Regions from separate parts of the Klebsiella africana genome, predicted to be linked through region 3. Evidence: riboswitches for the same ligand, from Rfam matches in the RefSeq annotation. Region 3 holds a riboswitch; each other region holds the start of a gene.
What was found. A riboswitch is a leader RNA that binds a small molecule or an ion and turns the genes downstream of it on or off. The one in region 3 is predicted to bind thiamine pyrophosphate.

Region 1: another riboswitch for thiamine pyrophosphate. It lies ahead of thiC (phosphomethylpyrimidine synthase ThiC); the one in region 3 lies ahead of thiM (hydroxyethylthiazole kinase).
Region 2: another riboswitch for thiamine pyrophosphate. It lies ahead of tenA (thiaminase II); the one in region 3 lies ahead of thiM (hydroxyethylthiazole kinase).

What each region holds. Positions count from the first base shown of each region.
Region 1 covers NZ_CP084874.1:4,953,876-4,958,205, reverse strand. Annotated here, with positions in the region: gene LGL98_RS23800 (HesA/MoeB/ThiF family protein) at 1-419, opposite strand, end outside; gene thiE (thiamine phosphate synthase) at 412-1,047, opposite strand; gene thiC (phosphomethylpyrimidine synthase ThiC) at 1,047-2,942, opposite strand; TPP riboswitch at 3,029-3,153, opposite strand; gene rsd (sigma D regulator) at 3,206-3,703, opposite strand; gene nudC (NAD(+) diphosphatase) at 3,797-4,330, shown strand, end outside.
Region 2 covers NZ_CP084874.1:2,468,554-2,472,883, reverse strand. Annotated here, with positions in the region: gene LGL98_RS12055 (putative outer membrane beta-barrel protein) at 1-50, opposite strand, end outside; partial or broken gene LGL98_RS12050 (BamA/TamA family outer membrane protein) at 69-1,173, opposite strand; TPP riboswitch at 1,394-1,495, shown strand; gene tenA (thiaminase II) at 1,564-2,259, shown strand; gene LGL98_RS12040 (ABC transporter ATP-binding protein) at 2,256-2,984, shown strand; gene LGL98_RS12035 (ABC transporter permease) at 2,981-3,721, shown strand; gene LGL98_RS12030 (ABC transporter substrate-binding protein) at 3,746-4,330, shown strand, end outside.
Region 3 covers NZ_CP084874.1:1,668,083-1,672,412, reverse strand. Annotated here, with positions in the region: gene thiD (bifunctional hydroxymethylpyrimidine kinase/phosphomethylpyrimidine kinase) at 1-224, opposite strand, end outside; gene thiM (hydroxyethylthiazole kinase) at 221-994, opposite strand; TPP riboswitch at 1,029-1,126, opposite strand; gene LGL98_RS08055 (universal stress protein) at 1,311-1,733, shown strand; gene LGL98_RS08050 (LysR family transcriptional regulator) at 1,730-2,644, opposite strand; gene LGL98_RS08045 (adenine deaminase) at 2,765-4,330, shown strand, end outside.

The sequences.
Region 1 (4,330 bases), 2.0 Mb from region 3:
ACGCAGGCGGCATTGATCGCCTGGCGGGTGACCATATTATCGGTGCAGTCCAGCACCACGTCCGCCTTCGCCACCTCAGCGCGCAGCGCCTCGCCGCTTAGACGCTGCGGCAGCGCAACGAGGTTGATCCGCGGGTTTAGCTGACTGAGCCGGGTCTGAGCCGCCGCGGCTTTTGGCTGGTCGATATCCTCGCTGGTGAACAGGATCTGCCGCTGCAGGTTGCTGAGATGCACCGCGTCGTCATCGGCCAGGATCAGCGTCCCGACGCCCGCTCCGGCCAGATAGAGCGCCGCCGGGGAGCCCAGCCCGCCAAGGCCGATGATCAGCACCCGACTGGCTAACAGCTTCTGCTGCCCCTCGATGGCAATATCCTCCAGCAGCAGCTGGCGGCTATAGCGCATGAAGTCATGATCATTCATCGCCCGCTCCCGCCAGCGCCAGCAGCTGGTCGGTCGCTGCCCGCCAGTCCGCCGCCTGGGTGATGGCGCTGACCACCGCGATGCTGCCGACGCCGGTCGCCAGTACCTCCGGCGCCTTTTCCAGGCTAATTCCGCCGATCGCCACGGTGGGGTAATCCGCCAGGCGTTGAATATGTCTGGCAAGCTGCTCGAGGCCCTGCGGCGCGGAAGGCATCTGTTTGGTTTGCGTCGGGAAGACGTGACCCAGCGCGATGTAAGAGGGACGCGCCGCAAGGGCGACATCAATTTCCATATCATCGTGAGTAGAGACGCCAAGGCGCAGCCCGGCCTGGCGGATGGCGCTCAGATCGGTGGTTTCCAGATCCTCTTGTCCGAGATGGACGCCGTAGGCCTGGTGCTTAATCGCCAGCTGCCAGTAATCGTTAATGAACAGTCGGGCGTGATAGCGGCGACCAAGGGCGATGGCGGCGATGACGTCATCCTCCACTTCGCTGTCGCGCCGGTCCTTGATCCGCAACTGAAGGGTACGTATCCCAGCTTCAAGCAGGCGTTCAATCCACGCCACGCTGTCCACCACCGGGTAGAGTCCGAGACGAAACGGGACGGGTGGAAAATCAGGTTGATACATCAGGCTTCCTCCTGTTTCAGGTAGATTTCGCCGCCGCGGGCGCGGAAGTTATTCGACATATCGGCCATGCCGGCTTCGATACTTTGCTTCGCGGCGTAGTCGCGGACCTCCTGAGTGATTTTCATCGAACAGAATTTCGGCCCGCACATGGAGCAGAAGTGGGCGACTTTGCCGGACTCCTGCGGCAGGGTTTCATCGTGATAGGCCCGCGCGGTGAACGGGTCGAGCGCGAGGTTAAACTGGTCTTCCCAGCGGAATTCAAAACGCGCTTTTGACATCGCGTTGTCGCGGATCTGCGCCCCGGGGTGGCCTTTCGCGAGGTCGGCGGCGTGGGCGGCGATTTTGTAGGTAATCAGCCCCTGTTTGACATCCTCTTTGTTGGGCAGACCGAGATGCTCTTTCGGCGTGACGTAGCACAGCATCGCGCAGCCAAACCAGCCAATCATTGCCGCGCCGATACCGGAGGTGAAATGGTCGTAGCCCGGTGCGATATCGGTGGTGAGCGGGCCTAAAGTGTAGAATGGCGCTTCGTGGCAGTGCTCCAGCTCTTCGGTCATATTGCGGCGGATCATCTGCATTGGCACGTGGCCGGGGCCTTCAATCATCACCTGCACGTCATATTCCCAGGCGATTTTCGTCAGTTCGCCGAGGGTATGCAGCTCGGCGAACTGCGCCTCGTCGTTGGCATCCTGAATCGAACCGGGGCGCAGGCCATCGCCCAGCGACAGCGAAACGTCATAAGCGGCGCAGATTTCGCAGATTTCGCGGAAGTGCTGGTAGAGGAAGTTTTCCTGATGATGCGACAGGCACCACTTAGCCATGATTGAGCCGCCGCGCGAAACGATACCTGTCAGGCGCTTCGCCGTCATCGGCACGTAGCGCAGCAGCACGCCGGCGTGAATCGTGAAGTAGTCGACGCCTTGCTCGGCCTGTTCCAGCAGGGTATCGCGGAAGGCTTCCCAGGTGAGGTTCTCGGCGATGCCGTTGACCTTCTCCAGCGCCTGGTAAATCGGGACGGTACCAATCGGCACCGGGCTGTTGCGCAGGATCCACTCTCGGGTTTCGTGGATATAGCGGCCGGTGGAGAGGTCCATCACCGTGTCGGCGCCCCAGCGGGTTGACCAGACCAGTTTTTCCACCTCCTCTTCGATGGAAGAGGTCACCGCCGAGTTGCCGATATTGGCATTCACTTTCACCAGGAAATTGCGGCCGATAATCATCGGCTCAGACTCCGGATGGTTGATGTTGGCGGGGATGATGGCGCGCCCGGCGGCCACTTCATCGCGGACAAACTCGGGGGTAATGTTTTCCGGCAGGCGGGCACCGAAGCCTTCTCCGGCATGCTGCTGGCGCAGAATCTCGCTGCGGATACGTTCGCGCCCCATGTTTTCGCGAATGGCGATGAATTCCATCTCCGGAGTGACGATCCCCTGACGGGCATAGTGTAGTTGCGTCACACATTTCCCGGCGACGGCGCGTTTGGGGGTCAGCAGGCCGCCGAAGCGCAGTTCATCAAGGCCATCGTCGGCCAGCCGCGCTTTGGTATAGGCCGAGCTACGTTCGCTGAGCGGCGCGCAGTCGTTACGCGCGTCGATCCACGGCTGGCGCAGCTTTGCCAGCCCCTGGCGGACATCAATGCTAATATCCGGGTCGCCATACGGGCCGGAGGTGTCATATACCGGGATCGGTTCGTTGGTTTCGTACCGGGGATTATTTTTATCGCCGCCGACAAGGGTCGGGCTGAGCTGAATTTCACGCATCGGGACGCGGATATCAGCTTGTGAGCCGTGAACATAGATGCGGCGTGAATTGGGAAAAGCGGTACCTGCCAGCGTATCAATGAATCGCTGCGCGTGCTCGCGTTGTTCCCGACGGGTTAGTTTGGTAGTAGACATAGCGCATTCCAGTTAAAAAAGGAGATGGCTTGTCAGACGACGGATGGAGTAACAGATGCGACCAGTCCAGAACGGACAGGTGCGACCAGCAGTTAACTCTTGTTCCCTTCGCAGGTATTAGCCTGATCAGGTTCCGCGGATCCCGAATTAACGGTCTCAGCCTTTTCCACGTTAGCCTGCACATGGAAAATAGGCACTCCGACAAGATGAAATCCCTCCGCAGAGGGATAATGTACGTAAATTACTCGTTAACGGTTCACAACTCAAGCGGTCGGCGCAATATTATCGTGCACGTCATTGCTCAGATTATGGGCGACGGCGAGGGCGATCAGTTTATCTTCCAGCGCGAAACGCGCCTCAAGCGACTCGCCGATATCCGACAGCGCCTGCTGAAATTCGAGGTAGTTATCGTGATCGATAGCGTTTTCGAGGCAGGTATCGTAGTAATCCATCATCTGCTGGGTATTGGCTTCCAACTGCGGATAAAGCCGGGTGGCGGCTAAAAGTGGGGTATCGCCTTCCATTTCGCCAATAATGCGTTCATAAATACTAAAATGACCGGATGAGAGGTAATCCACCAGACTTTGGCAAAAGTCATCCAGCGCCTTTTCGTTTAGCCGCATAAATGACTCTTTGCCCGGTTTCAGGCCAACCAGATTGTAGTAAGCCACGAGCAGATGCTTACGCACTTGTAGCCAGCGATCGACCAGTTCATTACTACCGCCAACGCGCTCCGTCAGATTTTCCAGCTGGTTTAGCATGATTGACTCCGCTAGTTTTGATTTAAATCTGCTCACCATAATGTAAATATAATGTTAACAACATGCCAGTGAAGCAAAGGTAGTGCAATAGATATGGATCGTATTATTGAAAAATTAGATCGCGGCTGGTGGGTTGTCAGTCACGAACAAAAATTATGGTTGCCTGGTGGAGAATTACCACATGGCGAAGCGGTTAATTTCGATCTTGTCGGCCAGCATGCGCTGCATATTGGCGAATGGCAGGGCGAATCGGTATGGATGGTGCGCCAGGATCGCCGCCATGACATGGGATCGTTGCGCCAGGTGCTGGATCAGGATCCGGGCCTCTTCCAACTGGCGGGGCGAGGGATCCAGCTTGCCGAATTTTATCGATCGCATAAATTTTGCGGCTACTGCGGCCACCCGATGCATGCCAGCAAAAGCGAATGGGCGATGCTGTGCAGCCACTGCCGTGAACGCTACTATCCGCAAATTGCCCCCTGCATTATCGTCGCCATTCGTCGCGACGATTCGATCCTGCTGGCGCAGCATACCCGCCATCGTAATGGTGTCCATACGGTGTTGGCCGGATTTGTCGAAGTTGGCGAAACCCTTGAGCAGGCGGTGGCCCGCGAGGTGATGGAAGAG
Region 2 (4,330 bases), 800 kb from region 3:
GTGCCCCAGGCCGCTAACAACAGCGTTAACACCGCGCCGGATGCTCTCATTTTTATTCTCATAGGTAGTTATAAACCCGAACCGACATTGAAATAGACCGCCTGCTCATGCTCACTGAACGCCACGTCAATCCCGGTACGTAAACCGTACTGCCGGGCAATCAGGTAGCGAAAACCGGCCCCCCACGCCACCTCTGACTGTTCCCATAGGGTATCCGCCGCCTCCGCGGCGCTCCCCGCCCCCACAAATCCCTGCAGGATCCAGCGCGGAGTGACTGCCCAGGCCAGCTGGGTTTGCGCCGTGGCCACGTAGTCGCCCTGGTAGCGATAGCGCGATAGAGGGACGGGCCATCGGCATCAGATGGCTATCATGATGGGTTAATGACTGATAATTGCCCGCGACCGCCAGGGTCAGCGTGTGACTGAGCGGAATAAACACCTTCCCATCCAGCGAGAATGTGTTGTAGTGATAATCGCCCCCAAGCAGCGAACGGAAAAAGCGATATTCTCCCTTCAGCGCTAACCCCTTCTGAGGATAGAAAATATTATCGGTAGTGTCATATTCCGCCACCACCCCCAGCGCCGAAGAGCTGCTGTTCTGACCGAGAACGTGTTGCCACACCCGGTTGACCACCGGGTTGTTGCTTGAGACATCCGCCCGGGTATACACCTGGGAGGCCCCAAGGAATACCGGCGTGTCGCCCACGCGGAACAGCAGTTTTTGCAGCGCGGCGACGCCTTTGGTCTGCGTCTGCACCGGTTTAGCATGGCTGAATACGCCCGTGTCGCCGGAATAAATATCCAGATTCACGTTAGCGTAGCCGGCTCCTGCCAGGTAACGAATATGGTCATGCTGCCAGGTGTGGCGATGGCCGCCGCCAATAAACCAGGTCCCGTTCTGCGTGGCGGCCCCGCCAAAAGCGGTGAGCGGTGGAGGAATAAACTGCCCGCCCTCCCGGCTGCCTTTCCCGTGTAAAAACAGGCCAAACAGTCCGCCGCCATAGCCGATGGCCGGCTCGGTTATCGCCAGCGGCACCGGCAGAAAACCGTAACGGTTCTCAGCCAGATACTGACTCATATCGAGCATGCCATCTTCCACATCGAAGAGACCGGCGGCATCGCCTGGCGGGCACAACAGGAACACAAGCGCCAGCGTGGACAGCGGGAATTTCATGCTCACTCCGGGGCTTTGGGGCACGCACGACACGCGTGGCGAACAGGATTAACGCAACAGGATAGTGAAAATATAACGTAACCGGATAATAGCCACCAACGCGTAGCCGCCTGTTTTTCAGCTATTTTTAAATGAAAAAGTGCTGGCTATCACAGAAAACCGCTTTCGCTTTGCCGGCTGGCGCGGTGATTGTATTCAAAAGGTGAATGTCGTATAACATAACGCTACCGAGGGGTGTCCCGTGAGGGCTGAGATGGCGCAAGCCGAACCCTTTGAACCTGATCTGGGTCATGCCAGCGAAGGGACGGGTCGGCAATTTTGCCAGCATTACCGCCATTGCCTGTTCACACCCCTGCACGCCCGGATCTCCCCTGAATAAATGGAGGTCCTGTGATCGTTCCCGCTTTTAGCCATGGCCTATATGGCCGTTTACGCCAGTTGGCCGCCACTGACTGGCAGCACTATGTGGCGCATCCTTTTGTCCAACAGCTCGCCGATGGGACGCTGGCGAAAAGCGCGTTTCGTCGCTACCTGACCCAGGATTATCTGTTTCTAATTCACTTTGCCCGCAGCTACGCGCTGCTGGTAAGTAAACTGCGCACGCTGCCGGAAATGCGGGCCGCGGCAGCCTCAATGACGGCCATCCTCAACGAACTGCCGCTGCATGTCGGCTATTGCGCCCAGTGGGGGATTAGCGAGCAGGAGATGGCCGCTGAGCCTGAAGCGCCGGAAACCCTGAACTACACCCGCTATGTACTGGATATTGGCCATTCAGGTGACGCCCTGGATCTGCTGGTTGCCCTGATGCCCTGCGTGGCCGGTTATGCGGAGATCGGTCTCGGCCTGCTGCATCATCCCGCCACCCGGCTGACCGATAACCCCTACGCCTCATGGATCCACAACTATGGTGATGAAGGTTATCTGCAGGGCGTCAACGCCGCGCTGGCGCTGCTGGAAACGGTGTGGCAGCAGCGCGGGAGCGAGGCCCGGATCACTGCGCTGAGCGAGATTTTCACCACCGCCACCCGCCTTGAGGCGCAGTTCTGGCAGATGGGCCTGAACGCGGCGGCGGAGGCCCGGGCGTGACGGCGCCGGGTATCGAGGTTCGCGGCCTGAGCCTGCATTTCGGCGACCGTCGGCTGTTCGATAACCTGTCATTGACGATCCCCGGCGGGCAGTGGGTGTCGCTGCTCGGTGCCAGCGGAGCGGGAAAAACCAGTCTACTGCGGGTGATAGCTGGCCTGGCGCCCGCCACCCGCGGAGCAGTGGTCGCCAGCGATGGGCAGCCGATTCAGGGCCGTCTGGCGTGGATGGGGCAGAAGGATCTGCTCTATCCCTGGCTGAGCGTCCGGGACAACGTCGCCCTCGGCGCGCGGCTGCGCGGTGAAAAAGTGGACCATGACCGGGTCGCCGCCCTGCTTGAACAGGTTGAGCTTTCATCCTGCGCCGACGCCCGACCGGCAACCCTTTCCGGCGGTATGCGTCAGCGCGCCGCGCTGGCGCGCACCCTGTATGAGGATCGCCCCATCGTGCTGATGGATGAACCGTTCTCGGCGCTGGACACCCTCACCCGCACGCGCATTCAGACCCTGGCAGCCACCCTGCTGGCTGGTCGCACGGTGGTGCTGATCACCCACGATCCGCTGGAGGCCTGCCGGCTAAGCCACCGCCTACTGGTGCTGTCGACGGCTCACGGCGACATCGATGACAGCCATCACCTTGCCGGCACGCCTCCGCGCGCGCCAGACGCGCCCGATCTCTTGATCAGCCAGGCCGCCCTGCTGCAGCAACTGATGAGGGCCCATCCATGACCGGACGTCTCTGGCGCGGGGGTATGGTGTTCTGCGGGCTGATGATCCTCTGGGAGCTGGCCAGCCGCAGCGGCATTCCTCACTTTCTTTTACCCTCCCCGATGGCGGTCGCTGAGGCGCTGTGGGTTAATCGCGCCTATCTCGGCTGGCATACGCTTATCACGCTCAGTGAGATCCTGAGCGGCCTGGCGCTGGGCGTAACGCTCGGCGTCACCCTGGCGCTGGGCATGATCCTCTCCCCCCGCCTACAGCGCTGGCTGATGCCGCTGGTGCTCACCAGCCAGGCGATCCCGGTCTTTGCCCTCGCCCCGCTGCTGGTGCTGTGGTTGGGGTTTGGTATGAGCGCCAAAGTGGCGATGGCGGTGCTGGTGATTTTCTTTCCAGTGACATCTGCCTTCTTTGATGGCTTGCGACGGGTCAACCAGGAGTATCTCGATCTGGCGCGCAGCATGAACGCCTCCTTCGGCGCTCAGCTGCGCCATGTCCGGCTGATGGCCGCCCTGCCGGCGCTGGGCTCCGGTCTGCGCATGGCGGCGGCGGTGGCACCCATCGGCGCGATTATCGGCGAATGGGTCGGCTCAGCCGAGGGCCTGGGCTACGTCATGCTTAATGCCAACGCGCGGCTGCAAACCGATATCTGCTTCGCTGCGCTGTTTATTTTAGTACTACTGACCCTCCTGCTATGGCTGGCGGTAGATATCCTGCTGCACCGGCTGATCGACTGGTCGCCGGAATAAAAATGAAGTAATAAAGGAAAACAAATGAACAAGTCGCTATTCGCCGGGGTAACCCTGACGGCCCTGTTCAGCGGCCACGCGCTGGCCAATGAACCGCTGACGCTGGTGCTGGACTGGTACATTAACCCTGACCATGCGCCGATTATGGTGGCTGAGCAGATCGGCGCCTTTAAGGCCCAGGGGCTGGACGTCAAGATTGTTCCTCCGTCCGATCCCGCGCTGCCTCCCCGCATGGTGGCCGCCCGTCAGGCGGATCTGGCCATCACCTACCAGCCTCAGGTGCACTTCTTCGCTGACGAAGGGTTACCGCTGGTGCGTGTCGGAACGCTGATTAGCTCGCCGCTGAACACGGTGATCGCTCTCAATAAGCAGATCAAAACTCCGGCAGATCTACAAGGTAAGAAGGTGGGCTACTCGGTCAGCGGCATTGAGCAGGCCACTCTGGCGACCATGGCGCAACATGCCGGTATCGATCCGGCCAGTATCAAACTGGTTAACGTCAATTTCCAGCTGACCAGCGCCCTGCTGGCGGGCCAGGTGGACGCAGTCATTGGCGGCTATCGTAATATAGAAGCGCAGGAGCTGAAGCTGCAGGGCAAAACGCCGGTG
Region 3 (4,330 bases):
GTATCGATACGCACATCGCTGAACACCGAGTCAAGCTGCGCCGCCACAAAATCCGGTTCGATGCGATAGACCGACTGTACGCCGCGGGTATTCTGCGCCACCAGGGCGGTGATCACCGAGCAGCCATAGGCCCCCAGCGCGGAGAAGGTTTTCAGATCGGCCTGAATACCGGCCCCACCGCTGGGATCGGTGCCGGCGATGGTCAGGGCGTTGATGCGTTTCATTCCTGCACCTCCTGATACAGCGCGTTGAGAAACGCCGGAATAAAGCTGCCTGGGCCTCCCTGACGGGCGGCGATCTCCCCGGCCTGCTTCATCAGCCCGCAGGCGGCGGCCACGTTTTCCAGCCGGTCTCCCGGCAGCGCCGCGCTCGCCGCCACCACCGCCGACAGCGCGCAGCCGGTGCCCACCACCCGGGTCATCAGCGGATTGCCCCCCGCCACGCTGAGCACCCGCTCGCCGTCGGTGACGTAATCCACCTCGCCGGTAACCGCCACAATGGTGGTCAACTGGCGGGCCAGCGCCTGGGCCGCCGGCAGCGCCGCGGCGGCCGTATCGGTGGTATCCACCCCGCGCCCGCCGGCGCTCATCCCGGCCAGCGCCAGAATTTCAGAAGCATTGCCGCGAATGGCCGCCGGCTGGAGGGCCAGCAGCTCATGACAAAAGGCCGTGCGCACGGTCAGGGCGCCGACCGCCACCGGATCCAGCGTCCAGGGCTTGCCGGCCTGACGGGCGTGCTCCACCGCGGCGCGCATCGCCACGGCACGATCTTCAGTCAGGGTACCGACGTTAATTAACAGCGCATCGGCGATAGCGGCAAACTGCGCCGCTTCGCGGGGATCGATGACCATCGCCGGCGAGGCGCCAACGGCCAGCAGAACATTGGCGGTAAAGGTCTGCACCACGTCATTGGTCATGCAGTGCACAAGGGGGGAATGGGCGCGCAGCAGATGGCGCAGGTGCGCGACAGGCGCGGGATTCAACAGCTCAGGCATAGTTTGCTCCCGCCAGACGAGGTAGAAGCAATGACCCTGCGGTCTCTGACTTCCCTACGCTGGCATTATCCAGATCAGGTGGTACGGGTATTTCTCAGCCTTCAATGAAGAAGGGCACCCCGAGTCAAAATAGTGAAATTGTTAAGCGTTGTGGAATTTACCGCAACTCACCGGTTCATACAACAAGCCTTTAGCCCTGCAACGACACCATCGCGGCCATCATGCTCATCAAGCGACCGGACGGGATTGCATTCCGCTGCTGGCGAGCGGAAAATAATGGCATCATGCGCTATTTAGCCTACCGAGGATATACGCCATGGCCGTTTATCACCATGCGCTGGTACTGATTAACAGCAGCCAGGACGGCGTCCCGCTGCTCCAGCATGCCGCCAGAATGGCAGAAGAGAACGGCATGCGCATCACCATCGCCCACATCAGCACCGACTACCGGGCGCTGAACTATGTTTCCGACAGCCTGCGCGACGATCAGGTTTCACAGGAGGTGATCCAGGCCAGGGCCCTGCTCAACGAGCTGGCCTGCACTGTCTCCCTGCCGGTGGATACCCTCTCGCTGGTGACTACCCGCCGCTTCGAAGACGTCGAAACCTGCGTTCGACAGCGGCAGATCGATTTAATTATTGCCGGGCACCATAACCGGCTGCTGGGCGTCCTTTCCTCACACTCTCTGGAGTACATCAATCACTTAACCGTAGACGTGCTGATCAAGCACCTGCCCTAGCGCAATTCGGCCTGCAGCAGGGAAAAACAGGCTTCGATAAGCGGGGGCAGCGCCTGCGGGCCGCGCATCAGGGCCACTGTGCGGGTGAGCGCCGGCTGCTGCAGCTGGGCGACCTTGAGCGCCGGGTCCTGCAGATGGGTGGTGTACAGCGCCGGCAGAATCGCCACCGCTAAGCGCGAGCGCACCAGGCCATACAGGGTTTCGATATAGTCGACCTGATAGCGCGTGGTCAGCGTCAGGCGGTGGCTCTCGACTAATGCCGCCACCAGCCGCTGAATATTACCTTTCGAGAACACGGCAATATCCCGCCCCACCAGCTGTTTCCACGGCAAGTGCGCCTGCGCGGCCAGCGGATCGTCACGGTGCAGCACCGCCACGAAGGGATCTTCGCGCAGCGGATAGACCAGCAGTTCAGCAGGCAGTGAGCTGTCGATCGCCCCAATACCAAAATCAATCTCGCCGCGCAGCAGCGCCTGGATAAGCGCATCGTTGGTCTGATCGTGAAATTCAATGCGCAGACGCGGAAAGGCCTGGGCCAAAGTCTGCGGCAACAGCGGAAACAGCAGCGAACTGACCGACGGCACCAGACCGATGCGTACCGTCCCGTCGCCGCCTGCCTCGACGATCTGCTGCATATCGAAAAAGGCCGCCTGCGCCACGCTGAGGATCCGCTGGGCATGGGGTAGAATCGCCGCCCCCAGTTCAGTCAGGGTAACCGCCGAAGCGGTGCGGTTGACCAGCTTGCCGCCGAGTACCGTTTCAATCTGCCGCAGCGCGCTGCTCAGCGCCGGCTGACTAATCGCCAGCCGACTGGCGGTATCGGTAAAATGGCGCAGCTGGGCCAGGGTGACGAAATACTGAAGCTGTTTAAGAGAGAGCGCGGGCAGACGCTGCCAGGGTTCGTTCATCATCGGGTTCGCTACGGTGGTTCTGCACAATAACCCGAGCTTATCGGGCGATAAATTTATTCATCTGGGCAAACGTTTGCTGTGCCCCTAGAGTATCCGCATTATCCTTGTGCCGGAGTGATTATGTCCAGCAATGCTCAAGTCCGCCGTCGCGCCGTGCAGGCCGCGCGTGGTGAATCCCCGTTTGATCTGCTGCTGGTCGATGCGCAGATCGTCGATATGGCCACGGGCGAAATTCGCCCCGCTGACGTCGGTATCGTCGGCGAGATGATCGCCAGCGTCCACCCGCGCGGCAGTCGCGAAGACGCCCATGAAGTGTGTTCCCTGGCCGGTGGCTACCTGTCGCCCGGTCTGATGGACACCCACGTGCATCTCGAAAGCTCGCACCTGCCGCCGGAGCGCTACGCGGAAATCGTCCTCGCCCAGGGCACCACCGCGGTGTTCTGGGATCCGCATGAGCTGGCCAACGTCCTCGGCGTCGCTGGCGTGCGCTACGCGGTTGACGCCAGTCGCCATCTGCCGCTGCAGGTGATGGTCGCCGCGCCGTCGAGCGTCCCCTCTACGCCGGGTCTCGAAATGTCCGGCGCCGATTTCGCCGGCGCGGAAATGGAGACCATGCTCGGCTGGCCAGAAGTGCGCGGCGTGGCGGAGGTGATGGATATGCACGGCGTGCTGCACGGTAGCGAGCGGATGCAGGAGATTGTCCAGGCTGGTCTTAACAGCGGCAAACTGATTGAAGGCCACGCCCGCGGCCTGAGCGGCGCTGACCTGCAGGCCTACCTCGCCGCCGGCGTTACTTCCGATCATGAACTGACCTCGGCGGACGATGCGCTGGAAAAACTGCGCGCCGGGCTGACAATCGAGATCCGCGGCTCGCACCCCTATCTGCTGCCGGATATCGTCGCGGCGTTGAAAACGCTGCCGCACCTCTCCTCGCAAATCACCGTCTGCACCGATGACGTGCCGCCGGATATGCTGCTGGAGAAAGGCGGCATCATCGCCCTGCTAAATCTGCTGATCGAGCACGGTTTACCGGCGGTCGATGCGCTGCGATTCGCCACCCTCAACGCCGCTATTCGTCTGCAGCGCCACGATCTCGGGCTGATTGCCGCCGGGCGGCGCGCCGATCTGGTGGTGTTTGATTCCCTGGAGAAACTGGTGGCCCGCGAAGTCTACGTAGGCGGTAAACTGCTGGCCCGCGCGGGCAACCTGCTGACACCGATCGCGCCCGCCACGGGCGTCACGCCGCCGCGCGATACTTTGCAGATCGACCCCCTCCGCGCCGATGACTTTGTTCTGCGCGTCCAGGGCATTCGCCACGGCGTCGCCCGCCTGCGCCATATCCGCGGCGCGCGCTTCACCCAGTGGGGCGAAGTGGAAGTACAGGTTCGTGACGGGAAAGTCCAGCTGCCCGCCGGCTTCAGCCTGATCTGGGTTAAGCACCGCCATGGCCGCCACCAGGCGACGCCGCAAATCGCCCTGCTCGAAGGCTGGGGCGAGCTGCGTGGCGCCATCGCCACCAGCTACTCCCACGACTCGCACAATCTGGTAGTGCTCGGGCGCGATGCTGAAGATATGGCGCTGGCGGCAAACCAGCTTATCGCCTCCGGCGGCGGGATGGCGCTGGCGCAACAGGGCGAGATCCTCGCCCATGTGGCGATGCCGATTGCCGGCATGCTGTCGGATCTT